4 regions of the Pseudonocardia sp. ICBG601 genome follow, and region 3 is predicted to be linked to each of the others. Evidence: riboswitches for the same ligand, from Rfam matches in the RefSeq annotation. Region 3 holds a riboswitch; each other region holds the start of a gene.
The links. A riboswitch is a leader RNA that binds a small molecule or an ion and turns the genes downstream of it on or off. The one in region 3 is predicted to bind S-adenosylmethionine.
Positions count from the first base shown of each region.

Region 1 (6,974 bases), on a different contig from region 3:
GCCGGTAGGCGTCGACGGAGTCGAAGCGGACGGTCAGGACCCACTGCCCGGCGTCCTCGATCGCCCGGCCCGCCTCACCCCCGCGGAAGGCCGGCCGGGCGGGGCGGCGAGAGTTCCAGGGCGCGGGCCACGCGCGCGGTGAACGCGGACTCCTCGGAGGGAGACACGCGGAAGCGGCAGACCAGCAGCACGGCGCGACGATAACGAACACGCCTACCATGTCGGGTGCGGCCTGTACGGCACAGCAGCGCCGGAGGGTGTGGCCGCCGCTCCGGAGGAACGGACGGGTCCACCACATGTCTGCCGCAGCCCAGACCACGCACGCCACCGGGAGTCGGCCCGGGCGCGGACGAACGAACCACCACCCGCGCCAGAGCCGGGCCCGACCCGCGACCCGCGCACGCTGGCCGCCGCGGGCGACCTGCGCGGGCACTCGCCGCGCCGGTCCGGATCGCCATCGTGCTGCAGCTGCTGGAACACTCGCGGTGCGTCCACGACCTGGTGGACGCGCTCGGGTCACCCAGCCCCTGATCAGCCAGCACCTGCGGGTCCTCAAGGCCGCCGGGGTGGTCGAGGGCGAGCGGAAGGGCCGCGAGGTGCTGTATTCGCTGGTGGACGACCACCTGGCGCACATCGTGGGGACGCCGTCGCCCACGTCGAGGAGGACACGTGACGGAGACGACCGGCCGGACGACGCGGCCGGCGGTCACCGAGCGGTCCACCGCCGGGCCGCGCGGCATCCGCCCACCCGGCAGCGGGCCGCCGTCACCGCCGCGCTGCTGGACCGGCTGGACGACTTCCGGTCCGCCCAGGAGATCCACGAGGAGCTGCGGCGCGCCGGCGAGGGCATCGGCCTGACCACGGTCTACCGGACCTGCAGACCCTTGCCGACGGCGGCGAGGTCGACGTGCTGCTGCGGGTCGCGTCCGGCGAGGCCGTCTACCGGCGCTGCGAGACCGAGCACCACCACCATCACCTCGTGTTGCGCCGGTGCGGCGCCGCCGTCGAGATCGAGGGTCCGGCGGTGGAGTCCTGGACCGAGTCGGTCGCCCAGAAGCACGGCTTCACCGAGGTGTCGCACACCCTCGAGGTCTTCGGCCTCTGCGGAGCGCTGCTCGGCGGGCTGAGACCGGGCTCAGTCCCCGCAGCGGGGACGGCGGGCAGCTCCCGGTCGCGGGCGAACGGGTCCGCCGGACGCGGGTCCGGGGTCGGCGCCCACCGGCCGTCGACGAGGGCGTAGGTCCAGGCCGGGCCGCGCCGTGCCAGATCGGTCAGCGCGTCGACCAGCCGGTCGACGTCGGAGGAGCCGGTGCGCAGGCCCAGCGACGCGCGCACGCGTCGCGGCCGCCGGTGAGCCGCGCCAGCAGCGGGTGGGCGCAGAAACGGCCGTCGCGGACCCCGATGCCGTACTCGGCCGACAGCGCCCGCCGCGACCAGCCCGGCGGACAGCTCGCCCAGGGTGAACGAGACGGTCGCGGTGCGGTCGCCCGCGTCGTCGAAAGCAGGACAGGGTCCGCAGGCCGGGGGACCGTCGCCAGGCCGGCGTGCAGGCTGTCGGCCAGCTCGCGCTCGTGGGCGGGCACGATGTCGTCGATCAGCGGGTCCAGGCTCCGGCAAGCCGCTCCGAGCGCGGCCACCGGCACGAGCACGTTCGGGGTGCCGCCCTCGTGCCGCTGCGGCGACGGCAGCCACTCCGTGACCGTGCGCCGCCCGGGCCGTCGGCGACGGACACGGATCGGACCGCTCCCCCGCCCGCGACGTGCGGGTCGGCGGCGTCGAGCCAGTCCCGGCGGCCGACGAGACCCCGGCGCCGTAGGGCGCGTAGAGCTTGTGCCCGGACAGCGCGACGTAGTCCGCGTTCCACCCGGCCAGGTCGACGCGCCGGTGCGGGGCGAGCTGGGCGGCGTCGACGCACAGCGGGCACCCGCGGCGTGCGCGATCGCGCGATCTCGGCGACCGGGAGGAGCTCGCCGGTCACGTTGGACGCCCGGTGACCGCGACCAGCGCGGCGTCGGGACGGGCGGCGAGCTCGCCCGCAACGCATCGAGCGTCGCCGCCACGGTGGCGGCGGCGGGCACGACGCGGTGCTCGCGGTCGCGCCAGGCCAGCAGCGTCGCGTGGTGCTCCAGGTCCAGGGTCACCACCGGGCGGGGGACGGCGCGGGCGAGCAGGCCGAGCGCGTCGGTGGTGTTGCGGGTGAACACCACGACGTCGTCGGCGCGGGCCCGGACGAACCGGGCGACGTCGGCGCGGGCGTTCTCCACGAGCGCGGTGCAGACCTTCGAGGTCAGCCGGCGCCGCGGTGCACGCTGCCGTGGTAGGGCAGCACCTCGGCGACGTGGGCAGCGACCGGCTCCAGCGCCGGCGCCGACGCGGCGGAGTCGAGGTCGCAGTAGCGGGCCCACCGGCCGTCGACGAGCGGGACCGTGAGGTCCGCACCGACGACGCGGGGCAGGGCGTGCTGGACGGGACGTGGCAGGGCGAGGGTCATGATCGGCCTCCGGCCGATCTCGGGGACCGGCGTGGCGCACGGATCCGCGCTTGCCGACTGCGGGTGTCGCGTCGGCCCGGTCATCACCCGGGGCACCCCACCGCGGAGGAGGGTTGCCGTCCAGCGAGCCGGGGCTTCGCGCTGGCACTCGTGACCTTCGGCGACGAAACTAGCAGACCGTCTCAGATGAGACACGTGAGCATCGCCACCCCGGATAGCGTCTGACCGATGGACGGACACGCACCCCGCGCCACCACGGTCCGGCGGATCGACGTCCCGGAGTCCGGCGAGCTGGCCCAGCTCGCCGCCGTCTTCGAGGACCTGCAGTACGTGCTGCGCTGCTGCGAGCACCTGGTCACCGCCCTGGGCGGGCCCGAGTCCGGGCCGGTGCGGGTGGACGCCGACCGGCGCTGGTCGAGGCCCTGTGGACCGGCGCCCTGATCGGCTACGTGCGGTGCTTCCGCCGGACGAAGACGCTGACCACCGACGACCTGACGTCGCTGGAGCTCGACGGGGACGTCAGCGGGTTCCACGACATGGTGTTCAAGCTCCGCGATCACTACGCCTCCCGGCACGTGAACCCGCGCGAGTCGTACTCGATCGGCGTGGCCCAGTCCAACGACGGGACGCCCCGGGGCGTCGCCGTCGTCTCCACCCCGCGCCCGCTCGTCGACGAGACGACGGTCCGGCTGCTCGGCCGGGTCGCCTACAGCCTGTCCGGCCTGGTGGACGCCGGCTGAAGAAGTCCCAGAACGACGTCCTCGGCGTCGCGCACGGGATGACCGCGGGCCAGCTGGCGGGGCTGCCGCTGGTGCACCTCGACGGCAGCGGCGAGGCGGCCCCGGAGGACGCGGTGACCCGGGACGGCACTCGGACGGCACCGCGGACGGCCCGGGGAACTGATCCCCGCCGGATGCATCATCCGGCGCACAGCGGCTACCCGGTCGGGACGCATCCCGACGAGAGGTGACCTCATGACCACCCGCACGACGACGTCCGACGCCGTCCGCACCGCCCTGCACGGCCTGGAGTTCCCCGCCGGCAAGGACGACCTGGCGTGGACCGCCGAGCGCAACGAGGCCGACGCCGCGACGGTCGAGGCCCTGCGGGCGGTGCCGGCCGAGGAGCACTACGCCTCGATCGCCGCCGTGGTGGCCGCCGTGGACCTGGCCGACGACGACCCGCGCGCCAGACCGCGGGCGACACCGCGGACGAGTCGGCCGAGGAGACCGAGCAGCTTCGCGCGCAGCGGCGCACCGAGCACACCCGTCCCGGGCTGTCGGAGTCCACGAAGGACGTGGACCCGGTCAACCCGATCGCCGAGGAGCTCGGCACCAACCGCAAGAAGTGACCCGCGCGGCCGGGGCGGGCACCGCCCCGCCGGCCGGTCAGCCGCCGACGAGCTCGGCCCGCATGCTCGACGCGGAGGACACGACGAGCATGAGCAGCGTCCCCATCGGACCCTCGCCCAGCCCGGCCGCGGGGAAGGCGTAGCGCAGCGTCACGTCCCAGCCGCGCTCGCCGCGCACCACCGGGGCGTGCCGAACAGGCCCTCCCCCACCCCGAGCCCGACCGACCCGTCGCGGCACGTCGTGCTCCGGGTCGGCGGAGTCCGGCAGGTCCCACGCCACGACGCAGGTCAGGTTGAGGACGGGCAGCCCCTCCTCCAGCTCGGTCCCCTGCACCACGCACAGCACGCCGCCGTGGGCGAAGGTCAGCGCGCCGTCGTCGGCGGCGGTGACGTCGTGGAACCGCTCCAGCGCACCCTTCGCGGTGGCGAGCATCCCGGTGATCACATCGGTGCTCACGGTGTCACCCCCGTCGCGGCGTCGCCCGTCGCGGCGTCCACGGCCCCGCCGAAACGCCGGTCCCGGCGTGCGTAGATCTCGATCGCCTGCCAGATGTGGCGCCGGTCGAAGTCGGGGAACAGCGTGTCCAGGAAGACCATCTCGGCGTAGGCGCTCTGCCAGAGCAGGAAGTTCGAGGTCCGCTGCTCCCCCGAGGGAGCGCACGAACAGGTCGACGTCGGGCATGTCCGGCTCGTCGAGGTGGCGGGCCAGCATCCGCTCGTCGATCTTGTCGGGGTTGATCCGGCCCTCGGCGGCGAGCCGGGCGATCTGGCGCACCGAGTCGACGATCTCGGCGCGGCCGCCGTAGTTGACGCACATGGTCAGGTTCAGCACGTCGTTGCCGCGGGTGCGCTCCTCGGCGATCTCCAGCTCCTTGATCACCGAGCGCCACAGCCGCGGGCGCGCCCGCCCAGCGGACCCGGACCCCCATCGCGTCCATCTCGTCGACGCGACGGCGGATGACGTCGCGGTTGAAGCCCATCAGGAACCGGACCTCGTCGGGGCTGCGCCGCCAGTTCTCGGTGGAGAACGCGTACGCCGACAGCCAGCGCACACCGAGGTCGATGCAGCCGCGGGCGACGTCCATCAGCGACGCCTCGCCCCGCTTGTGCCCCTCCGTGCGGGGCAGACCACGGGCGTTGGCCCAGCGGCCGTTGCCGTCCATGACGAGGGCGACGTGGCCCGGCACCAGCTCCGGCGGGATCGCCGGGGGCCGGGCACCGGACGGATGCGGGCGGGAGGCTGGAACGGCACGTCACCGACCCTACGTCGGGGCCGATGGCCGGGCTCGGCCGCGGTGGTCGGGCTCAGTCGCGCTGGTCGGGCTGGGGCCAGGCCGGCACGGCCGGGTCCTCCAGCCGCTCGATGGTCCTCGCGCAGCCGGCGCATCCCGCGGTGCCCGTGGACCCGGTCGACCTCCGACAGCGGTTCGGACTCGTCGGGCCGGATCACCGGCAGCATCGGGATGGCCGGCCAGGCGCCGTCCTCGGTGCGGGCCCGGACCTGACGCATCGCGCGGGTCGGCCCGTCCTGCGGGGACTCCGGCATGACCTCGGTGCGGGCGGCAGCTGCTGGGTGGGCGGCACCGGGATCCGCTGCGTGGCGGCCGGGAGACGATGGGTGCGAGCGGTGTGGTCGTCGTCCGGCGGCGGTGTGTGGGGTCGGTTCACGACTGCCTCTCCGACGGGGCTGGGGTCCCCTCGATCACAGGAGGATAACGAGACCGCGCAACCGGTTGCCTGTCCTGAGCGACGTTCACCCGGTGGAGTCGGCGGAAGCGCCGTGCGCCGCGACCGGCGGCACCGCGGCGGGCGGCGCACCGGGAACGTCAACCGCTCGACGAAGCATACGGGCCGCTCACGGCAGCCCGATCGGACACCGGGCCGATCGAACTAGTCGGACAGCGCGTCCGGAGGTGTCGGCGCACCGCCGTCCGGCGGTTCGGGGCGGTCCCCGGCGCACCCGGCGCGACGACGGCGGCGGGCCGGACCCGGGCGCGGCGGTCGACCAGGGGCAGCGAGCGCAGCTGGCGCTCCAGGTGCCACTGCAGGTGCGCCGCGACCAGGCCGCTGGCCTCCGCCGGGTCGGGGTGCCCGAGGCGTCGGCGGTGTCCCAGTCGCCGTGCAGCAGCGCCATGAGCAGCGCCACCGTCTCGGGGGCCGGGGGGACCGAGCCCGGCGGGCGGCAGCGCGGGCACACCATGCCGCCCCCGGCGACGGTGAACGACCGGTGCGGGCCGGGCGTCGCGCAGCGCGCACAGTCCGACAGCGACGGCGCCCACCCCGCATGGCTCATGGCCCGCAGCAGGAACGCGTCGAGCACCAGGGCCGGTTCGCGGGCGCCGTCGGCCAGCGCCCGGGTGGCACCGAGCAGCAGCAGGTAGACCCGCAGGCTCGGCTCGCCCTCCTCGGACACCAGCCGGTCCGCGGTCTCCAGGATCGCGCAGCCGCAGGAGTAGGCCGACCAGTCCGCGACGATCGCCGGCGCGAACGCGTCGACGGTCTGGGCCTGGGTGACCACGTCGAGCGTGCGCCCGGTGTAGCACTGGACGTCGACGTGGTTGAACGGCTCCAGCCGGGCGCCCCACCGCGACCGGGTGCGGGCGCACGCCCTTGGCGACCACCCGGATCTTGCCGTGCTGACGGTCAGCATCGTGATGATCCGGTCCGCCTCGCCCAGCTTCTGCACCCGGAGCACGATCCCGGTGTCGCGGTAGAGCTGGGCCACCCACCCAGTCTAGGTTCTCCTCAGAACCCAGCTTGCGCAGCTGCTTCGGGTCCCGCTGCCAGTCCTCGGCGATCTTCACGTGCAGGTCCAGGTGCACCCGGGTGCCCAGCAGCTTCTCGATCTGGCGACGGGCGTCGCTGCCGACCCTGCTTGAGCCGGGCACCGCCCTTGCCGATCACGATGCCCTTCTGGCTGGACCGCTCGACGTAGATGATCGCGTAGATCTCCAGCAGGTCCTTCTTCTCGATCGTCTCCTCGACGACGACGGCGATCGAGTGCGGCAGCTCGTCGCGCACGCCTCCAGCGCCGCCTCCCGCACGAGCTCGGCCACGAGCACGTCGGTCGGCTCGTCGGTGAGGTCGCCGTCCGGGTAGAGCTGCGGCCCCTCCGGCAGCAGCCCGACCAGC
Region 1 covers NZ_JAHLJA010000252.1:1,031-8,004, reverse strand. Annotated here, with positions in the region: partial or broken gene KPL57_RS64350 (hypothetical protein) at 1-211, opposite strand, end outside; partial or broken gene KPL57_RS64345 (ArsR/SmtB family transcription factor) at 301-673, shown strand; partial or broken gene KPL57_RS64340 (Fur family transcriptional regulator) at 777-1,105, shown strand; partial or broken gene KPL57_RS73690 (hypothetical protein) at 1,272-1,631, opposite strand; partial or broken gene KPL57_RS64330 (aminotransferase class V-fold PLP-dependent enzyme) at 2,145-2,264, opposite strand; gene KPL57_RS64325 (hypothetical protein) at 2,288-2,491, opposite strand; SAM riboswitch class IV at 2,533-2,647, opposite strand; gene KPL57_RS64320 (hypothetical protein) at 2,720-2,932, shown strand; gene KPL57_RS64315 (hypothetical protein) at 2,941-3,231, shown strand; partial or broken gene KPL57_RS73685 (DUF2795 domain-containing protein) at 3,466-3,582, shown strand; gene KPL57_RS69030 (hypothetical protein) at 3,549-3,842, shown strand; gene KPL57_RS64305 (hypothetical protein) at 3,880-4,275, opposite strand; partial or broken gene KPL57_RS64300 (isoprenyl transferase) at 4,296-5,044, opposite strand; gene recO (DNA repair protein RecO) at 5,698-6,567, opposite strand; partial or broken gene era (GTPase Era) at 6,593-6,974, opposite strand, start outside.
Region 1: linked by a shared signal. The riboswitch ahead of KPL57_RS64325 (hypothetical protein) and the one ahead of thrC (threonine synthase) in region 3 are both predicted to bind S-adenosylmethionine.

Region 2 (6,974 bases), on a different contig from region 3:
GCAGGGCGACGAACTCGCCGGGCTCGATGTCCAGGTCGAGGTCGGTCAGGACGGCCCGGTCACCGAAGTGCCGGCTCAGGCCGCGGACCGAGACGGGCCTCACCGCCCGCTGAACGCCGGTCGCCACGACAGCAGCCCCCTCTCCAGCGTGCGCACGACGAGGTCGCCGACCAGCCCGAGCACCGCGTAGAGCGCGAGGCAGACGACGATCACGTCGGTCTGGAAGAACTCCCGGGCGGTGTTCATCTCGTAGCCGATCCCCGACGTCGCGTTGATCGTCTCGCCGAAGACCAGGGCGAGCCACGCGGTGCCGAGCGAGTAGCGCAGCCCGACCAGGAACTGGGGCATCGCCGACGGCAGGATCACGTGCCGGACCTGGCCGAACCAGCCCAGGCCGAGCGTGCGGGCGGCCTCGACGAGCGTCGCGTCGACGTTGCGGATGCCGCCGAACAGGTTCATGTAGAGCGGGAAGGTCACCGCCAGCGCGATCAGCGCGATCTTGGGCTCCTCGCCGATGCCGAACCAGATGATCAGCAGCGGGATGAGCCCGATGACCGGCACCGTGCGCAGCATCTGGACGGGGGCGTCGATGACGTCCTCGCCGCGGCGGAACAGCCCGGAGAGGGTCGCGAGCAGGACCGCGGCGACGACACCGATCGCGATGCCGGACAGCACCCGCACGCTCGACACCGCCACCGCGCTCTGCAGCGCACCGTCGGCCCACATCTCGGCGGCCGTGACCGCGACGGTCGCGGGGGAGGCGAGGACGTCGCGCGGGAGGACGCCGGTGCTCGACAGCACCTGCCACAGCCCGATGAGCACGACCGGGGACGCGGTCTTGACCACCCAGCGGGGGACCCGGTCCGGTCCGCGGGTGTGCCGGGTGCGGAGGGTCTCGACCTCGGGCGGGGAGCTGGTGCGCTCCCGTTCGGAGACGGTCGTCATGGGGGCTCCTGGGGTTCGGAGGGCACGCCGGCCGGCCCGGGCGGTGCGGGTGCCGGGCGGAGGTGGCGGGCTCGTGGGCCGTCGCGGGGACGGGCCGGGTACGGGGGTGGGGTGCCGGAGGTACCGGCACGCCGGAACCGGCCGTGTCGGGCGGGCACGGTGGGACCGGTCTGCCCCACGGGGCCGGTGGGACGGGTGTCGTCAGGTGGCCGGGTGCGCCGGCGGGGTGCGGAGCCGCGGTGGTCCGCCCGCCCGGCGGCGGCGCACACCGGGCGGGGCCACCCGGCCGGCCGGGGTGCCGGACCGGCACCACAGGCGCGGCACGCCGGGGTGGTGCGGTCGGGGGCGCCGTCGAGCGGGACCGGGCGGCGCGGTGGGCCGTGCCCGGGTCAGGACCGACAGAGCGCCGACGCGACGCGCGCGAGGTCGATGTGCGCGCGCGTGGTCAGCGGAACCGGAACGGTCATACGGTGACGGTAACCGCCCCGGGCTCGAAACCCAACCCTTGGAGTTGGGATTGGAGTCACGACGTTTCGGCTGGTGGGAACGGGTGCGGGAACCCGTCCGGACACCTCGGATCACGCACGACCTGGCCGCCCGTACGCGGGTTCGTACGGGCGGCCCGGTCGTGGGACGGGGAGGTCGACGGCCGGGTCAGACGGTGAGCGCCAGCCCCCGGGCGCGCAGCACCCGTCGCTCCAGCGGCCGGAAGACCAGCAGCTCGACCCCGATGCCGACGATGAGGATCAGCAGGATCGCGGCGAACACCTGCACGATGTCGTTCACGTCGGCGCCGTTCTTCAGGTAGGCGCCCAGCCCGACCCCGAGGGCGGGTCCGGCCGCGATGATCTCCGCGGCCATCAGCGAGCGCCAGGAGAACGCCCAGCCCTGCTTGCAGCCGGCGAGGTAGCCGGGCAGCGCCGCGGGGAGCAGGACGTAGCGGGCCATCTGGTAGCCCGTCGCGCCCAGGACCTGGCCGGCCCGGGGCAGGATCGGCGGCACCTGGTCGATGCCCGCGACCAGGCCGTTCGCGATCGAGGGCACCGAGCCGAGCAGGACCACGAAGAAGATCGTGGTGTTGGTCAGCCCGAACCACAGCACCGCGGCGGGCACCCAGGCCACCGACGGCAGTGACTGGAGACCGGTGAGCAGCGGCCCGATCGCCGCACGGACCAGCGGCACCTTGGCGACGACCACGCCGAGCGGGGTGGCGATCACCAGGGCGAGCAGGAAGCCGAGCGCGGCCCGGCTGATCGAGGTCCACAGGATCGACCAGATCTCGCCGCTGACGACGGTCTCGCCGAACGCCTCGGCCACCGCGCCCGGGGCGGGCAGCCGGTACTCGGGCGTGACCGCCGAGGCCCAGACGATCTGCCAGACCACCACGATCGCCACGAGCGCGACGATCGGCGGCAGCCAGGTCCGCAGGAACCGCTGCCACCACGGCGTCGTCCGCTCGACGGGGGTGTCGAGCGCGTCGAGCCCGGCGACGGCGGCCGCGGAGTCGCGGTCGTCGTCGACGACGGTCATCGAGGACTCCTCACGCGGCATGGCTGGTGATCACCGCCCGCAGCCGTCCGGTGATGTCGTCGTGCAGCTCGGCCTGCGCCTCGGCGTCGTGACCGCCGGCGGGCACCGTCCACTCGCGGACGACGGTCCCCGGCCGCGACGACAGCAGCACGACCCGCTCGGCCAGCCGGACGGCCTCGCGGACGTCGTGGGTGACGAACACGATCGTCGTCCCGGTGGCCCGCCAGACCCGCAGCAGCTCGCCCTGCAGGACGTCGCGGGTGATGGCGTCGAGCGCGGCGAACGGCTCGTCCATCAGCAGGAGCCCCCCGGCGCCGTGGGTGTCGCCGAGGCCGGTGGCCGCGGCCAGGGCGCGGGCCAGCGACACGCGCTGGCGCATGCCGCCGGACAGCTCGTGCGGACGCTTGTCGCCCAGGCCCTCCAGCCGTACCAGGGTGAGCAGCTCCTCGGCCCGCTCACGCCGGGCCGACCGGCCGTGCCCGGCGAGCTTGAGCGGCAGCTCGACGTTGCGCAGCGCGGTCAGCCACGGCATGAGCGCGGCCTCCTGGAACATGAACGACGGCCGCGCCGACCCGACCCGGACCGCGCCCGCGGTGGGCTCGTCGAGCCCGGCGAGCAGGTTCAGCAGCGTCGACTTGCCGCAGCCGGACGCGCCGAGCACGCAGAGGAACTCGCCGTCGCCGACCCGCAGGTCGATCCCGTTGAGCGCGGTCACGGCCCCGGTGCCGGTGCCGAAGGTCTTGGCGACCCCGGACAGCTCCACGGCGGTGCCGCGGGTCCTCGGGCGCCGGGTGGTCAGGTCGACGGTCATCGGTGGTTCCCCTCGTCGATCGGAAAGGTCAGTTCGCGGCGGCGAGACCGGCCGGGTCCACGGCGGTCTCCCCGGAGCTGGTCCGGACCGCGTCGACCGCAGCCGGGTCGAGGAAGCCGGTCAGGTTCGCCTCGCTCTTCGCGATGCCCGCCGTGACCGAGTCCTTGGCCAGCTGCGGGAAGGTCGAGGCGAGCGGGTCGGAGTCGAAGGACAGCTCGGTGAAGGCGCGGTCGAGGATGTTCGCCGCCAGCGGCTTGCCGGTGATCTCGCCGATCGCCTCGTTGGAGACGGTCTTCGCCTCGGCGGGGTTGTCGCGGATGAGCGCGATGGCCTTCTGCTCGCCCCGCAGGATCGCCTCGACGGTCTGCGGGTGCTGCTGGAGGAACTCGGTCCGGACGATGACGACGGTCGTCGGGAACTTCCCGCCGGGCCACAGGGACTTCTCGTCGACCAGGACCTTCGCCCCGGCGTCGACCAGGCGCGAGCTCCACGGCTCGGGCAGCCAGCCGCCGGCGACCTTGCCCTGCTTGAACAGGTCGAGGGTCTGCGGGTTCTCGATGTTCTGCACGGTCACCGCGGCCGGGCCCTGCCCGATCGGGAGCTTGTTCTCCGACAGCCAGGTCTTCAGCGCGATGTCCTGGGTGTTGCCCAGCTGCGGCGTCGCGATGATCTTGCCCTTGAGCTGCTCGGGGGAGGTGATGTCCGGGCTGGTCACCAGCTGGGCGCCGGCCGAGGTGGATCCCGCGACGAGGCGCACGGCCTCGCCGTTCGACTTGGTGAAGGCGTTGATCGCCGGGCCGGAACCGATGAACGCGACGTCGATCGAGCCGCCGAGCAGGGCGTTGACCTGGTCCGGGCCGGCGTTGAACGTCTGGGTGGTGAGCTTCGTGTTCCCCAGCTCGGCGGCGAACAGGCCCTGCTTCACCCCGACCAGCGCGGGGGCGTGGGTGATGTTCGGGAAGTAGCCGAGGCGGACCTCGGTCGCGGGGGAGGTGGCTCCCGCGGCGGTGGTGCTCTCGTCGGCGCGGGAGCAGCCGGCCAGCAGCCCGAGCGCGGTGAGCAGCGCGAGCAGGACGGCGGCGGTGCGCGCCCGGGATCCGGGACGCAGGACGTGCGGGGACATCGCGGGACGGGGTCCTTCCGTGGGGGCGGCGGGCGGTCGGGACGACCGCTGCGCGCCGGGGCCGGCCGGCCCTGGGAGGGCGTGCCGGGGTACGGGACGGGTGGCGGGCCGGAGTGGTGTCCGGCGGGCGGTTCCCGGTCCGGCGGGTGCCTCGCACGCCGGGGGCGTGGCGTTACGGCCCGCGGGACGGGAGACCGGTCAGCGACAGAGTTCGCTGTAGGCGGGCGCGCGCCGGCTCGGCCAGAACGGCTCGAGGCCGGTAGGGCGCAGGGGCACAGCGCGCCACGCCGTGCGCGCCTGCCGCTGGGGGACGGGGGCCGTCGCGTCCCCCACGAGCCGTGCGGGGCGCGAGGGCCGCCGCTGGCTCATCGTCACCCGACCAGGGTGCGCGGTGGTCACCTCTCCGGACAACCCGGCGTCCACCAACCAGGAACACGGTCAGCGTGTCCGGACATCTTCCCTGGCATCCGGGTGGCGGTTCCGCAGGTCGGGAGACTTGCTGCGGCGCAGGTCACTCGACTGTGATGCGGGTTGACACCGTCGGGCACCGGAAACCTACAGTCGGGTCGCACACCATCCGGAGCGGCCGAGAGACCCGGCTCGACGACGCCGCAGCAACCCCCCGCAGCACGCGGGAGCGGGTGCTCCAGCCGGGTTCGATGGAGGAACCCATGCGCACGGTCGCCGAGCAGGTGCGTGCCGCGCACCATCCCCGGTACCGCCGCCACGTCGACCTGATGCGGGTCGCGGGCGCCACCTGTCGGGCCTGACCGGCGTCCCGCAGGGCGCCCCGCCCACCCCGTCCCGGCCGTCCACGACGGCCACCCGTCCCGGCCGCCGCGTCCCGCGGGCCGCCCCGACGTCCTTGTCGTCCCGTCGTGCCCCCGTGCGACGAGAAAGCGATGCCGTATGTCCACATCGGACACCACCACCGGCGACGGCCCTCTGCACCTGGCCGTCGCGCTCGAGGGTGCCGGCTGGCACCCCGCCGCCTGGCGCGAGCCCGGCGCCCGCCCCGGCGAGCTGTTCACCGCCCGCTACTGGACCGACCTGGCCCGCACCGCCGAGCGCGGGCTGCTGGACCTGCTCACGATCGAGGACGCACTCGGGCTGCAGTCCGGGGACCACCTGAGCGGCGCCGACCGGCGCACCGACCGGGTGCAGGGCCGGCTCGACGCCTCCCTCGTCGCCGCCTTCCTCGCGCCGCTGACCTCACGGATCGGGCTGGTCCCGACCGTCACCACCACCCACACCGAGCCGTTCCACGTCGCGTCGGCGCTGTCCACCCTCGACCACGACAGCCGCGGCCGCGCCGGCTGGCGGGTGCAGACCTCGGTGCGCGCCGACGAGGCCGCCCACTTCGGCCGCCGCACCGTCCCCGGCCTGCGCCGCGCCGACCTCGACACCCCGGCCGCCCGTGAGCTCGTCGCCGAGCTGTTCGGCGAGGCCGCCGACGCCGTCGAGGTGGTGCGCAGGCTCTGGGACTCCTGGGAGGACGACGCCGAGATCCGCGACGCCCTGACCGGGCGCTTCGTCGACCGGGACAAGCTGCACCGGGTCGACTTCGCCGGGGAGCACTTCGGCGTCGCCGGGCCGTCGATCGTGCCGCGCCCGCCGCAGGGCCAGCCGCTGGTCGTCTCGCTGGCCCACGGCTACGCCCCGGCGCTGCTCGCCGCCCGGGTCGGCGACGTCGTGTTCACCACCCCGCACGACGCCGACGACGCCGCCCGCATCGTCGCCCAGGTCCGGGCCGCCGAGGCCGCCGTGGGCCGCACCGCACCGCCGCTGCGGATCCTCGGCGACGTCGTCGTGGTCCTCGAGGCGACCGAGCGCGCCGCTCGCGACCGGCTCGCCCGCCTCGACGCCCTCGACCCGCTCTCCTCCGACGCCGCCGTCCTCGCCACCACCCCGGCCGGGCTCGCCGACACCCTGCTGTCCTGGCGCCGTGCCGGCCTCGACGGCTACCGCCTGCGCCCGGCCGTCCTCCCGACCGACCTCGACGCGGTCGTCGACGGCCTGGTGCCCGAGCTCCAGGCCCGCGGCGCCTTCCGCACCACCTACGGCGAGACCACCCTGCGCGCGCGCTTCGGCCTGACCCGCCCGGTCAGCCGCTACGCCCCGGGCGCCCGGGTCGACGCCGTGACCGCGTTCAACCCCGCACTCTCCGGAGCGACCGCATGACCAGGACCGGCAGGAAGCAGATCGTGCTCGGCGCCTACTTCCCGGGCGTCAACCACGACACCGTCTGGAGCGACCCCGCCTCCGGCAGCCACATCGACTGGGAGTCCTTCGAGCACTGGGCGCGCACCGCCGAGCGCGGGAAGCTCGACCTGCTGTTCCTCGCCGAGGGGCTGCGGCTGCGCACCCGCGGCGGCGAGGTGTTCGACTCCGACGTCGTCGGGCGCCCGGACACCTTCACCGTGCTCGCCGCGCTGGCCGCGGTCACCGAGCACATCGGGCTGGCCGGGACGATCAATTCCACCTTCAACGAGCCCTACGAGCTGGCCCGCAAGTTCGCCACGCTCGACCTGCTCTCCGGCGGCCGGGCCGCGTGGAACGTCGTGA
Region 2 covers NZ_JAHLJA010000152.1:488,242-495,215, reverse strand. Annotated here, with positions in the region: gene KPL57_RS52670 (ABC transporter ATP-binding protein) at 1-127, opposite strand, end outside; gene KPL57_RS52665 (ABC transporter permease) at 100-945, opposite strand; gene KPL57_RS73005 (putative leader peptide) at 1,335-1,412, opposite strand; gene KPL57_RS52660 (ABC transporter permease) at 1,600-2,496, opposite strand; gene KPL57_RS52655 (ABC transporter ATP-binding protein) at 2,486-3,286, opposite strand; gene KPL57_RS52650 (ABC transporter substrate-binding protein) at 3,315-4,409, opposite strand; SAM riboswitch class I at 4,980-5,075, shown strand; gene KPL57_RS73000 (putative leader peptide) at 5,081-5,179, shown strand; gene KPL57_RS52645 (LLM class flavin-dependent oxidoreductase) at 5,319-6,590, shown strand; gene KPL57_RS52640 (NtaA/DmoA family FMN-dependent monooxygenase) at 6,587-6,974, shown strand, end outside.
Region 2: linked by a shared signal. The riboswitch ahead of KPL57_RS73000 (putative leader peptide) and the one ahead of thrC (threonine synthase) in region 3 are both predicted to bind S-adenosylmethionine.

Region 3 (6,974 bases):
GGGCTTCTCGGTGGCCGTCCCGCCGCCGGTGGACAGCGCGGCGACGAAGGCCTCCTGCGGGACGTCGACGCGGCCGATCGTCTTCATCCGCTTCTTGCCCTCCTTCTGCTTCTCCAGCAGCTTGCGCTTGCGGGAGATGTCGCCGCCGTAGCACTTGGCGAGGACGTCCTTGCGGATCGCGCGGATCGTCTCGCGGGCGATGATCCGGGCGCCGACGGCGGCCTGGATCGGCACCTCGAACTGCTGGCGCGGGATGAGCTCGCGCAGCTTGGTCGCCATCGAGGTGCCGTAGGAGTACGCCGACTCCTTGTGCACGATCGCGGAGAACGCGTCGACGGCCTCGCCCTGCAGCAGGATGTCGACCTTGACCAGGTCGGCCACCTGCTCGCCGGCCTCCTCGTAGTCGAGGCTGGCGTAGCCGCGCGTGCGGGACTTCAGGTTGTCGAAGAAGTCGAAGATGATCTCGCCGAGCGGCATCGTGTAGCGCAGCTCGACGCGGGTCTCGGACAGGTAGTCCATCCCGCCGAGCTGGCCGCGCCGGCTCTGACAGAGTTCCATGATCGTGCCGACGAACTCCGACGGCGCCAGGATGGTGATCTTGGTGATCGGCTCGCGGACCTCGGCGACCTTGCCCACCGGCCAGTCGCTGGGGTTGGTCACCTCGATCTCCTCGCCGTCGTCGGTGGTGACCTGGTAGACGACGTTGGGCGCGGTGGAGATCAGGTCGAGGTCGAACTCGCGCTCGAGCCGCTCGCGGGTGATCTCCAGGTGCAGCAGGCCGAGGAAGCCGCAGCGGAAGCCGAAGCCCAGCGCGGCCGAGGTCTCCGGCTCGTAGGTGAGCGCGGCGTCGTTGAGCTGCAGCTTGTCCAGCGCCTCACGCAGGTCGGGATACTGCGACCCGTCGATCGGGTAGAGCCCGGAGTAGACCATCGGCTGCGGCTCGCGGTAGCCCATCAGCGCGTCCGTCGCACCGTTGCGCTTGCTGGTGACGGTGTCGCCGACCTTGGACTGGCGGACGTCCTTCACCCCGGTGATGAGGTAGCCGACCTCGCCGACGCCGAGGCCGTCGGACGGCTTGGGCTCCGGGGAGACGATCCCGATCTCGAGCAGCTCGTGCTCGGCACCGGTGGACATCATCTTGATCTTCTCGCGCGGCGAGAGCTTCCCGTCGACGACCCGGATGTAGGTGACGACGCCGCGGTAGGTGTCGTAGACCGAGTCGAAGATCATCGCCCGGGCGGGGGCGTCGGCGTCGCCGACCGGGGCGGGGACCTGCGCGATGACGGCGTCGAGCACCGCCTCCACACCCTCACCGGTCTTGGCGCTGCAGCGCAGCACGTCCTCCGGCTCGCAGCCGGTGATGTGCGCGATCTCCGCGGCGTAGCGCTCCGGGTCCGCCGCCGGCAGGTCGATCTTGTTGAGGACCGGGATGATGTGCAGGTCCTTCTCCATGGCCAGGTACAGGTTGGCCAGGGTCTGGGCCTCGATCCCCTGCGCGGCGTCGACCAGCAGGATCGCGCCCTCGCACGCCTCGAGCGCCCGGGACACCTCGTAGGTGAAGTCGACGTGGCCCGGGGTGTCGATCAGGTGCAGCACGTGCTCGGTCTCGACACCGTCGGCGTTCTTCGCGGTCCACGGCAGCCGCACGTTCTGCGCCTTGATCGTGATGCCGCGCTCGCGCTCGATGTCCATCCGGTCCAGGTACTGGGCCCGGGCGTCACGCGCGCTGAGCACCCCGGTGACCTGCAGCATCCGGTCGGCCAGGGTCGACTTCCCGTGGTCGATGTGGGCGATGATGCAGAAGTTCCGGATGCGCTCCGGCGGGGTGAACGTGCGGTCGGCGTACGTCGTCACTCAGCTGTACTCGGCTTTCGCTCATGCGTGGGGCTTCGGGCACTTCGGGTGCTCAGGGCACTCGGGGCTCGGGGCACTGGGACCCATCGTCCCATGTCGGGCCGGGCGACCGCCGTGGTGGCACCGCAGGTCGTCACACGCCGTTCACGCGCGGGCTCCCGGCGTTGCCGCCCCCGGCCCGGGGCGCGCACGATCGGGTCCGCCCCACGCCGCCCGACGCAGGAGGATCACCGTGTTCGTCAGCCCCCTCACCCCGCTCGACCGGCTCGGCGCCGCCCGCATCGTGCTGGCCCAGAAGAAGCGGCTCGGCCTGCGCTGGGACGCGGTCGCCGAGGCCGTCGGCGCGTCCCTCGAATGGTCCACCTCGGCCCTGCTGGGCCAGCAGACGATGACCCGCGAGCAGGCCGAGACCGCCGGGAACCTGCTGGACCTCGACGCCGACGTCGTCGACGCCCTCACCCTCCCGCCGGTCCGCGGCGCGGCCGCGGTGGACCTCACCGACCCGCTGGTCTACCGCCTCTCGGAGATGGTGCAGGTCTACGGGACGACGATCTCCGAGCTCGTCCGCGAGGAGTTCGGCGACGGCATCGTGTCCGCGATCGACTTCGAGCTCGACCTCGCGCGGGTGCCCGACCCGAAGGGCGACCGGGCCGTGATCACGCTGAACGGGAAGTTCCTGCCCTACCGCGTCTGGTGACCCGGCACAGGGCGCGACGACGCCGCTGGTAACCTTGTGCGTCGAGCGCTCGGCGTGCTCGCCCGAAACGGCCTGGACCCTCTCTCCAGTGATGCTGTTCGGTGCCGCCGGAGCGGACCCGGACGAGAACACTCACCAGCCGACCAGCAGGCAGGAAGACCAGAGGCAGACGTGGCCAACATCAAGTCGCAGATCAAGCGAGTCAAGACCAACGAGAAGCGCCGGCAGCGCAACAAGTCGGTGAAGTCGTCGGTCAAGACCGCGATCCGCCACTTCCGCGAGGCCGCCGACTCCGGCGCCGACAACGTCGTGGAGCTGCAGCGCAAGGCGGCCAAGGCCCTCGACAAGGCGGCCGGCAAGGGCGTCATCCACCGGAACCAGGCGGCGAACCGCAAGTCGGCCCTGGCCAAGCGTCTCAACGACGTCCAGGCCTGAGCCACCCCGGTTCTTCCGACGACGGCGCCGCCCCACCCGGGCGGCGCCGTCGTCGTGTTTCCGGGCCCGCCCGGGGTCGCGCCGTCGGTGCGCTCCGGGGTCCGGCCGGGTCAGCGCGGGGTGCGCGCGGAGACGACGGCCAGCACGGCCCGCTCCAACGCGTACCCGGCGTCCGCGGCGACACCCTTGACGTCGGCGTTCACCCGCGCCGTCGCCGCGATCGCGACGGCGAGCTGCTCCGGGCGCCACTGCCGGACCGTCTGCTGCGCCTTCCGGATCTTCCAGGGCGGCATGCCCAGCTCCCCGGCCAGCCGGTTCGGGTCGCCCCGCCCGGCCGAGCCGACCTTGGCCAGTGTGCGCACCGAGTCCGCGAGCGCGTCGGCGATCAGCACGTGCGGGACACCGAGCACCAGCGCCCACCGCAGCGCCTCCATCGCCGCCCGCCGGTCCCCCGCGACCGCCGCGTCGGCCACCGCGAAGCCCGAGGACTCCGCCCGGCCGCGGTGGTAGCGCCGCACCCCGGCCTCGTCCACGGCACCACCGGTGTCCGCGACGAGCTGCCCGGCCGCGGCCGCCAGCTCCCGCAGGTCCGACCCGACCGCCTCGACCAGCACCGCGAGCGCCCCGGGCGTGATCGTGCCGCCGTGGCGGCGGACCTCGTCACGCACGAAGTCCGACCGCTCGTCGGCGCGGGTGATGCGGTTGCAGGTGACGGTGTGCGCCCCGGCCTTGCGCATCAGGTCCAGGACCGCCTTGCCCTTCGCTCCCCCGGCGTGCTGGACCACGAGCACGATCCCGTCGGCCGGGTCCTTCACGTAGTCGGCGATGGCGGCGGTCATGTCCTTGTTCGCGTCCTGACCGTGGGTGAGCACGATCACCCTGCCCTCCGCGAAGAGCGAGGGGCTGAGGTGCCCGGCGAGCTCGCCGGGTGCCACCTCGGAGGTGCGGAAGCGGCGCAGCTCGGTCTCCGGATCGCGCTGCCGGGCGCGCCGGACCAGGTCGGACACCGCCCGCTCGGCCAGGAACTCCTCGTCCCCGACGACCAGCTGCAGCGGGCCCGGTTCGCTCGTGCTGCTCACACCCCCATGGTGGCCCACACCCCCGACAACGGGTGAGCCGCGTCCCGACCGGAGGACGTCGTCTGGCGGTGGGGTGCCCCGCTCGCGTACGGTCGTCGTCGACTCCGGCGCCCGGCGTCCGGAGCACCACAACCGCATATGGCTCATCCAGAGGGGCAGAGGGAACGGCCCGTTGAAGCCCCGGCAACCGGCGTCGCACGACGATCCGCCCAGACCTGCGCATCCCGCGTGGTGAGGACGTCGACGAACACGGTGCCAATTCCGGCCCGCCACGTCCGGCGGGACAGATGAGGAGATCTCGTGACTCTCACTGCTGCGCCCGAAACCACCTCCGCCTACGACCTCGGTTCCGCGCGCGCTCTCGCGTGCCGCGAGTGCCGCCACGAGATCCCGCTCGCCGCGGAGTTCGCGTGTCCGCGCTGTTTCGGCCCCCTCGAGGTCGCCTACGAGTTCCCGAAGGTCACCCGCGCCTCCATCGAGGCCGGGCCGAAGTCGATCTGGCGCTACAAGGACCTGCTGCCGGTCCCGTCGACCGTCGAGCAGCACGCGAACACCGAGCCCGGCCTGACCCGGCTGATCGAGGCCGACAACCTGGCCCGCGCGCTCGGCGTCCGCAAGATCTGGATCAAGGACGACACGGGCAACCCGACGCACTCGTTCAAGGACCGCGTCGTCGCCGTCGCGCTCGCCGCCGCCCGTGAGCTCGGCTTCTCGGTGCTGTGCTGCCCCTCGACGGGCAACCTGGCCAACGCCGTCGCCGCCGCGGCCGCCCGCGCCGGCTGGGACTCGGTCGTGCTGATCCCGTCCTCGCTGGAGCAGGCGAAGATCGTCACCACCGCCGTCTACGGCGGCACCCTGCTCGCCGTCGACGGCAACTACGACGACGTCAACCGGCTCGCCACCGAGCTGGCCGCCGAGCACGAGGACTGGGCGTTCGTGAACGTCAACGTCCGGCCGTACTACGCCGAGGGCTCGAAGACCCTGGGCTACGAGGTCGCCGAGCAGCTCGGCTGGCGGCTCCCGCAGCAGGTCGTCGTCCCGGTCGCGTCCGGCTCCCAGCTCACCAAGATCGACAAGGGGTTCACCGAGCTCGGCACCCTGGGTCTGGTCGAGCCCACCCCGTACACCGTGTTCGGTGCCCAGGCCACCGGCTGCTCGCCGGTCGCGCGGGCCTTCGAGGCCGGCCACGAAGTGATCCAGCCGCAGAAGCCGGACACCATCGCGCGCTCGCTGGCGATCGGGAACCCGGCCGACGGCCCGTACGTCCTCGACTCGGTGCGCCGCACCGGCGGCTCGGTCGGCCACGTCTCCGACGAGGAGGTCGTCGCCGGCATCCGGCTCCTGGCCCGCACCGAGGGTGTGTTCGCCGAGACCGCGGGCGGGGTCACCATCGCGACCACCAAGAAGCTGCTCGAGGCCGGGGCGCTCGACCCCGACGCCGAGACCGTCCTCATGATCACCGGCGACGGCCTCAAGACCCTCGACGCCGTCTCCGGCGAGGTCGGCCCGACGGCGACCGTGCCGTCGACGTCCGCCGCGGTCCGCGAGGCGCTGGCGAACCTGGGCTGACCGGCCCCGCCGGCCGGGCGCCGGACGGGGGTCGCCCCGCGCGACCACCGTCAGCCCGGCCGGGTCGTCGCCGGTCAGGGCCAGGTCACCGGACCGGTCGGTGCGGGCGACGACGATCCCCGCCCCGGCCAGCCGGTCCACCAGCTCCGGGTTGGGGTGCCGGTAGCTGTTGCCGTTGCCGACGCTGATCACCGCCGCCCGCGGCGCGACGGCCGTGATCAGCCGCGGGACCACCTTGCGGGACCCGTGGTGGGGCATCTTCAGCACGTCCGCCCGCAGGTCGGCACCGGAGTCGATCAGGTCGTCCTGGGCGACCAGCTCGGCGTCGCCGGTCAGCAGGATCGTCGCGGCCGGGGTGGTCGCGCGCAGCAGCAGCGAGATGTCGTTGACCGCCGTCCCGTCGCTGCCGTCGACCGTCAGGGGCGGGTGGACCGGGCCGAGGACCTGCAGGCGCAGCTCCGGCCAGCCCAGCTCCATCCCGCGCGCGAGCCCCACCACCGGGGCACCGGCCTCCTCGGCGCGCCGGGTGATGTCGCGCAGCCCGGACGCCGGTTCCCGTACCGGCCCGACGGCGATGCCGCCCGCGGCGCGGCCACGCAGCGCGCCGGCGAGGCCGCCGTCGTGGTCGGCGTGGAAGTGGGTGATCACCACGAGCTCCAGGACCCGGACGCCGAGCCGGTCCAGGCAGGTGTCGACGGCGTCGTCGGTCGGCCCGGTGTCGACCAGGACGGCGTGCCCGGGGGTACCGGTGGCGAGGACGAGCGCGTCGCCCTGACCGACGTCGCAGGCCACCATCCGCCATCCGGCGGGCGGCCAGCCGGGCGGTGCGAACCGGGTCGGGACGAGGACGACGAGCAGCCCGACCAGCAGGGCCAGCAACAGCGCCCGCAGCCGGGGCACCCGGCCCATCGCCAGCAGCACGACCAGCACCCCGGTGAGCAGCAGCGCGCCGCCCGCCCCCGCGGGCCACGGCACGGTGGCACCGGGCACCGCGGCGGCCCGGTCCCCGACCACCACCAGCCACCACACGAACGGTCCCGCCAGCCAGGCGCAGCACCACGCGGCGGCCGGGCTCACCGCGGACAGCACCGCGCCGAGCACGCCCAGCACCGTCGCGGGGGCGACGGCGGGCGCGGCGAGCAGGTTCGCCACCACGGTGACCAGCCCGACTCCCCCGTTGAGCCCGGCGATCACCGGCGCGGTGGCCAGGGCCGCGGCGACCGGGACGACCAATGCCTCGGCCGGTCCGGACGGCAGCCCGCGCCGTCGCAGCGCCGCCGTCCAGCCCGGACCGAGCAGCACCAGTGCGCCGGTGGCGACGACGGAGAGCACGAACCCGG
Region 3 covers NZ_JAHLJA010000148.1:2,654,837-2,661,810, reverse strand. Annotated here, with positions in the region: gene lepA (translation elongation factor 4) at 1-1,854, opposite strand, end outside; gene cynS (cyanase) at 2,087-2,551, shown strand; gene rpsT (30S ribosomal protein S20) at 2,723-2,986, shown strand; gene holA (DNA polymerase III subunit delta) at 3,097-4,065, opposite strand; SAM riboswitch class I at 4,206-4,359, shown strand; gene thrC (threonine synthase) at 4,366-5,634, shown strand; partial or broken gene KPL57_RS42055 (ComEC/Rec2 family competence protein) at 5,875-6,974, opposite strand, start outside.

Region 4 (6,974 bases), on a different contig from region 3:
GCGTCCTCGATCGCCCGGCCCGCCTCACCCCCGCGGAAGGCCGGCCGGGCGGCGAGGAGTTCCAGGGCGCGGGCCACGCGCGCGGTGAACGCGGACTCCTCGGAGGGAGACACGCGGAAGCGGCAGACCAGCAGCACGGCGCGACGATAACGAACACGCCTACCATGTCGGGTGCGGCCTGTACGGCACAGCAGCGCCGGAGGGTGTGGCCGCCGCCTCCGGAGGAACGGACGGGTCCACCACATGTCTGCCGCAGCCCAGACCACGCACGCACCGGGAGTCGGCCCGGGCGCGGACGACGACCACCACCCCGCGCCAGAGCCGGGCCCGACCCGCGACCCGCGCACGCTGGCCGCCGCGGGCGACCTGCTGCGGGCACTCGCCGCGCCGGTCCGGATCGCCATCGTGCTGCAGCTGCTGGAACACTCGCGGTGCGTCCACGACCTGGTGGACGCGCTCGGGGTCACCCAGCCCCTGATCAGCCAGCACCTGCGGGTCCTCAAGGCCGCCGGGGTGGTCGAGGGCGAGCGGAAGGGCCGCGAGGTGCTGTATTCGCTGGTGGACGACCACCTGGCGCACATCGTGGTGGACGCCGTCGCCCACGTCGAGGAGGACACGTGACGGAGACGACCGGCCGGACGACCGCGGCGGCGGTCACCGAGCGGTCCACCGCCGGGCCGCGCGGCATCCGCGCCACCCGGCAGCGGGCCGCCGTCACCGCGCTGCTGGACCGGCTGGACGACTTCCGGTCCGCCCAGGAGATCCACGAGGAGCTGCGGCGCGCCGGCGAGGGCATCGGCCTGACCACGGTCTACCGGACCCTGCAGACCCTTGCCGACGGCGGCGAGGTCGACGTGCTGCGGGTCGCGTCCGGCGAGGCCGTCTACCGGCGCTGCGAGACCGAGCACCACCACCATCACCTCGTGTGCCGCCGGTGCGGCGCCGCCGTCGAGATCGAGGGTCCGGCGGTGGAGTCCTGGACCGAGTCGGTCGCCCAGAAGCACGGCTTCACCGAGGTGTCGCACACCCTCGAGGTCTTCGGCCTCTGCGGCCGCTGCTCGGCGGGCTGAGACCGGGCTCAGTCCCCGCAGCCGGGGACGGCGGGCAGCTCCCGGTCGCGGGCGAACGGGTCCGCCGGACGCGGGTCCGGGGTCGGCGCCCACCGGCCGTCGACGAGGGCGTAGGTCCAGGCCGGGCCGCGCCGTGCCAGATCGGTCAGCGCGTCGACCAGCCGGTCGACGTCGGAGGAGCCGGTGCGCAGGCCCAGCGACGCGCGCACGGCGTCGCGGCCGCCGGTGAGCCGCGCCAGCAGCGGGTGGGCGCAGAACCGGCCGTCGCGGACCCCGATGCCGTACTCGGCCGACAGCGCCGCCGCGACCAGCCCGGCGGACAGCTCGCCCAGGGTGAACGAGACGGTCGCGGTGCGGTCGCCCGCGTCGTCGAAGCAGGACAGGGTCCGCAGGCCGGGGACCGTCGCCAGGCCGGCGTGCAGGCGGTCGGCCAGCTCGCGCTCGTGGGCGGGCACGATGTCGTCGATCAGCGGGTCCAGGCTCCGGCAAGCCGCTCCGAGCGCGGCGGCACCGAGCACGTTCGGGGTGCCGCCCTCGTGCCGCTGCGGCGACGGCAGCCACTCCGTGACCGTGCCGCCGCCCGGGCCGTCGGCGACGGACACGGATCGGACCGCTCCCCCGCCCGCGACGTGCGGGTCGGCGGCGTCGAGCCAGTCCCGGCGGCCGACGAGGACCCCGGCGCCGTAGGGCGCGTAGAGCTTGTGCCCGGACAGCGCGACGTAGTCCGCGTCCCACCCGGCCAGGTCGACGCGCCGGTGCGGGGCGAGCTGGGCGGCGTCGACGCACAGCCGGGCACCCGCGGCGTGCGCGATCCGCGCGATCTCGGCGACCGGGAGGAGCTCGCCGGTCACGTTGGACGCCCCGGTGACCGCGACCAGCGCGGCGTCGGGACGGGCGGCGAGCTCGGCCCGCAACGCATCGAGCGTCGCCGCCACGGTGGCGGCGGCGGGCACGACGCGGTGCTCGCGGTCGCGCCAGGCCAGCAGCGTCGCGTGGTGCTCCAGGTCCAGGGTCACCACCGGGCCGGGGACGGCGCGGGCGAGCAGGCCGAGCGCGTCGGTGGTGTTGCGGGTGAACACCACGACGTCGTCGGCGCGGGCCCGGACGAACCGGGCGACGTCGGCGCGGGCGTTCTCCACGAGCGCGGTGCAGACCTTCGAGGTCCAGCCGGCGCCGCGGTGCACGCTGCCGTGGTAGGGCAGCACCTCGGCGACGTGGGCAGCGACCGGCTCCAGCGCCGGCGCCGACGCGGCGGAGTCGAGGTCGCAGTAGCGGGCCCACCGGCCGTCGACGAGCGGGACCGTGAGGTCCGCACCGACGACGCGGGGCAGGGCGTGCTGGACGGGACGTGGCAGGGCGAGGGTCATGATCGGGCCTCCGGCCGATCTCGGGGACCCGGCGTGGCGCACGGATCCGCGCTTGCCGACTGCGGGTGTCGCGTCGGCCCGGTCATCACCCGGGGCACCCCACCGCGGAGGAGGGTTGCCGTCCAGCGAGCCGGGGCTTCGCGCTGGCACTCGTGACCTTCGGCGACGAAACTAGCAGACCGTCTCAGATGGAGACACGTGAGCATCGCCACCCCGGATAGCGTCTGACCGATGACGGACACGCACCCCGCGCCCACCACGGTCCGGCGGATCGACGTCCCGGAGTCCGGCGAGCTGGCCCAGCTCGCCGCCGTCTTCGAGGACCTGCAGTACGTGCTGCGCTGCTGCGAGCACCTGGTCACCGCCCTGGGCGGGCCCGAGTCCGGGCCGGTGCGGGTGGACGCCGACCCGGCGCTGGTCGAGGCCCTGTGGACCGGCGCCCTGATCGGCTACGTGCGGTGCTTCTCCGGCCGGACGAAGACGCTGACCACCGACGACCTGACGTCGCTGGAGCTCGACGGGGACGTCAGCGGGTTCCACGACATGGTGTTCAAGCTCCGCGATCACTACGCCTCCCGGCACGTGAACCCGCGCGAGTCGTACTCGATCGGCGTGGCCCAGTCCAACGACGGGACGCCCCGGGGCGTCGCCGTCGTCTCCACCCCGCGCCCGCTCGTCGACGAGACGACGGTCCGGCTGCTCGGCCGGGTCGCCTACAGCCTGTCCGGCCTGGTGGACGCCCGGCTGAAGAAGTCCCAGAACGACGTCCTCGGCGTCGCGCACGGGATGACCGCGGGCCAGCTGGCGGGGCTGCCGCTGGTGCACCTCGACGGCAGCGGCGAGGCGGCCCCGGAGGACGCGGTGACCCGGGACGGCACTCGGGACGGCACCGCGGACGGCCCGGGGAACTGATCCCCGCCGGATGCATCATCCGGCGCACAGCGGCTACCCGGTCGGGACGCATCCCGACGAGAGGTGACCTCATGACCACCCGCACGACGACGTCCGACGCCGTCCGCACCGCCCTGCACGGCCTGGAGTTCCCCGCCGGCAAGGACGACCTGGCGTGGACCGCCGAGCGCAACGAGGCCGACGCCGCGACGGTCGAGGCCCTGCGGGCGGTGCCGGCCGAGGAGCACTACGCCTCGATCGCCGCCGTGGTGGCCGCCGTGGACCTGGCCGACGACGACCCGGCGCGCCAGACCGCGGGCGACACCGCGGACGAGTCGGCCGAGGAGACCGAGCAGCTTCGCGCGCAGCGGCGCACCGAGCACACCCGTCCCGGGCTGTCGGAGTCCACGAAGGACGTGGACCCGGTCAACCCGATCGCCGAGGAGCTCGGCACCAACCGCAAGAAGTGACCCGCGCGGCCGGGGCGGGCACCGCCCCGGCCGGCCGGTCAGCCGCCGACGAGCTCGGCCCGCATGCTCGACGCGGAGGACACGACGAGCATGAGCAGCGTCCCCATCGGACCCTCGCCCAGCCCGGCCGCGGGGAAGGCGTAGCGCAGCGTCACGTCCCAGCCGCGCTCGCCGCGCACCACCCGGGGCGTGCCGAACAGGCCCTCCCCCACCCCGAGCCCGACCCGTCGCGGCACGTCGTGCTCCGGGTCGGCGGAGTCCGGCAGGTCCCACGCCACGACGCAGGTCAGGTTGAGGACGGGCAGCCCCTCCTCCAGCTCGGTCCCCTGCACCACGCACAGCACGCCGCCGTGGGCGAAGGTCAGCGCGCCGTCGTCGGCGGCGGTGACGTCGTGGAACCGCTCCAGCGCACCCTTCGCGGTGGCGAGCATCCCGGTGATCACATCGGTGCTCACGGTGTCACCCCCGTCGCGGCGTCGCCCGTCGCGGCGTCCACGGCCCCGCCGAAACGCCGGTCCCGGCGTGCGTAGATCTCGATCGCCTGCCAGATGTGGCGCCGGTCGAAGTCGGGGAACAGCGTGTCCAGGAAGACCATCTCGGCGTAGGCGCTCTGCCAGAGCAGGAAGTTCGAGGTCCGCTGCTCCCCCGAGGAGCGCACGAACAGGTCGACGTCGGGCATGTCCGGCTCGTCGAGGTGGCGGGCCAGCATCCGCTCGTCGATCTTGTCGGGGTTGATCCGGCCCTCGGCGGCGAGCCGGGCGATCTGGCGCACCGAGTCGACGATCTCGGCGCGGCCGCCGTAGTTGACGCACATGGTCAGGTTCAGCACGTCGTTGCCGCGGGTGCGCTCCTCGGCGATCTCCAGCTCCTTGATCACCGAGCGCCACAGCCGCGGGCGGCGGCCCGCCCAGCGGACCCGGACCCCCATCGCGTCCATCTCGTCGACGCGACGGCGGATGACGTCGCGGTTGAAGCCCATCAGGAACCGGACCTCGTCGGGGCTGCGCCGCCAGTTCTCGGTGGAGAACGCGTACGCCGACAGCCAGCGCACACCGAGGTCGATGCAGCCGCGGGCGACGTCCATCAGCGACGCCTCGCCCCGCTTGTGCCCCTCCGTGCGGGGCAGACCACGGGCGTTGGCCCAGCGGCCGTTGCCGTCCATGACGAGGGCGACGTGGCCCGGCACCAGCTCCGGCGGGATCGCCGGGGGCCGGGCACCGGACGGATGCGGTGCGGGAGGCTGGAACGGCACGTCACCGACCCTACGTCGGGGCCGATGGCCGGGCTCGGCCGCGGTGGTCGGGCTCAGTCGCGCTGGTCGGGCTGGGGCCAGGCCGGCACGGCCGGGTCCTCCAGCCGCTCGATGGTCTCGCGCAGCCGGCGCATCCCGCGGTGCCCGTGGACCCGGTCGACCTCCGACAGCGGTTCGGACTCGTCGGGCCGGATCACCGGCAGCATCGGGATGGCCGGCCAGGCGCCGTCCTCGGTGCGGGCCCGGACCTGACGCATCGCGCGGGTCGGCCCGTCCTGCGGGGACTCCGGCATGACCTCGGTGCGGGCCGGCAGCTGCTGGGTGGGCGGCACCGGGATCCGCTGCGTGGCGGCCGGGAGACGATGGGTGCGAGCGGTGTGGTCGTCGTCCGGCGGCGGTGTGTGGGGTCGGTTCACGACTGCCTCTCCGACGGGGCTGGGGTCCCCTCGATCACAGGAGGATAACGAGACCGCGCAACCGGTTGCCTGTCCTGAGCGACGTTCACCCGGTGGAGTCGGCGGAAGCGCCGTGCGCCGCGACCGGCGGCACCGCGGCGGGCGGCGCACCGGGAACGTCAACCGCTCGACGAAGCATACGGGCCGCTCACGGCAGCCCGATCGGGACACCGGGCCGATCGAACTAGTCGGACAGCGCGTCCGGAGGTGTCGGCGCACCGCCGTCCGGCGGTTCCGGGGCGGTCCCCGGCGCACCCGGCGCGACGACGGCGGCGGGCCGGACCCGGGCGCGGCGGTCGACCAGGGGCAGCGAGCGCAGCTGGCGCTCCAGGTGCCACTGCAGGTGCGCCGCGACCAGGCCGCTGGCCTCCCGCCGGGTCGGGGTGCCCGAGGCGTCGGCGGTGTCCCAGTCGCCGTGCAGCAGCGCCATGAGCAGCGCCACCGTCTCGGGGGCCGGGGGGACCGAGCCCGGCGGGCGGCAGCGCGGGCACACCATGCCGCCCCCGGCGACGGTGAACGACCGGTGCGGGCCGGGCGTCGCGCAGCGCGCACAGTCCGACAGCGACGGCGCCCACCCCGCATGGCTCATGGCCCGCAGCAGGAACGCGTCGAGCACCAGGGCCGGTTCGCGGGCGCCGTCGGCCAGCGCCCGGGTGGCACCGAGCAGCAGCAGGTAGACCCGCAGGCTCGGCTCGCCCTCCTCGGACACCAGCCGGTCCGCGGTCTCCAGGATCGCGCAGCCGCAGGAGTAGGCCGACCAGTCCGCGACGATCGCCGGCGCGAACGCGTCGACGGTCTGGGCCTGGGTGACCACGTCGAGCGTGCGCCCGGTGTAGCACTGGACGTCGACGTGGTTGAACGGCTCCAGCCGGGCGCCCCACCGCGACCGGGTGCGGCGCACGCCCTTGGCGACCACCCGGATCTTGCCGTGCTGACGGGTCAGCATCGTGATGATCCGGTCCGCCTCGCCCAGCTTCTGCACCCGGAGCACGATCCCGGTGTCGCGGTAGAGCTGGGCCACCCACCCAGTCTAGGTTCTCCTCAGAACCCCAGCTTGCGCAGCTGCTTCGGGTCCCGCTGCCAGTCCTCGGCGATCTTCACGTGCAGGTCCAGGTGCACCCGGGTGCCCAGCAGCTTCTCGATCTGGCGACGGGCGTCGCTGCCGACCTGCTTGAGCCGGGCACCGCCCTTGCCGATCACGATGCCCTTCTGGCTGGACCGCTCGACGTAGATGATCGCGTAGATCTCCAGCAGGTCCTTCTTCTCGATCGTCTCCTCGACGACGACGGCGATCGAGTGCGGCAGCTCGTCGCGCACGCCCTCCAGCGCCGCCTCCCGCACGAGCTCGGCCACGAGCACGTCGGTCGGCTCGTCGGTGAGGTCGCCGTCCGGGTAGAGCTGCGGCCCCTCCGGCAGCAGCCCGACCAGCAGGTCCGACAGCAGCGATACCTGGAAGCCCGACCGCGCCG
Region 4 covers NZ_JAHLJA010000253.1:977-7,950, reverse strand. Annotated here, with positions in the region: gene KPL57_RS64410 (antibiotic biosynthesis monooxygenase) at 1-137, opposite strand, end outside; gene KPL57_RS64405 (helix-turn-helix transcriptional regulator) at 244-621, shown strand; gene KPL57_RS64400 (Fur family transcriptional regulator) at 618-1,070, shown strand; gene KPL57_RS64395 (aminotransferase class V-fold PLP-dependent enzyme) at 1,079-2,437, opposite strand; SAM riboswitch class IV at 2,481-2,595, opposite strand; gene KPL57_RS64390 (hypothetical protein) at 2,669-3,349, shown strand; gene KPL57_RS64385 (DUF2795 domain-containing protein) at 3,421-3,798, shown strand; gene KPL57_RS64380 (hypothetical protein) at 3,837-4,229, opposite strand; gene KPL57_RS64375 (isoprenyl transferase) at 4,250-5,050, opposite strand; gene KPL57_RS64370 (hypothetical protein) at 5,104-5,466, opposite strand; gene recO (DNA repair protein RecO) at 5,690-6,526, opposite strand; gene era (GTPase Era) at 6,547-6,974, opposite strand, start outside.
Region 4: linked by a shared signal. The riboswitch ahead of KPL57_RS64395 (aminotransferase class V-fold PLP-dependent enzyme) and the one ahead of thrC (threonine synthase) in region 3 are both predicted to bind S-adenosylmethionine.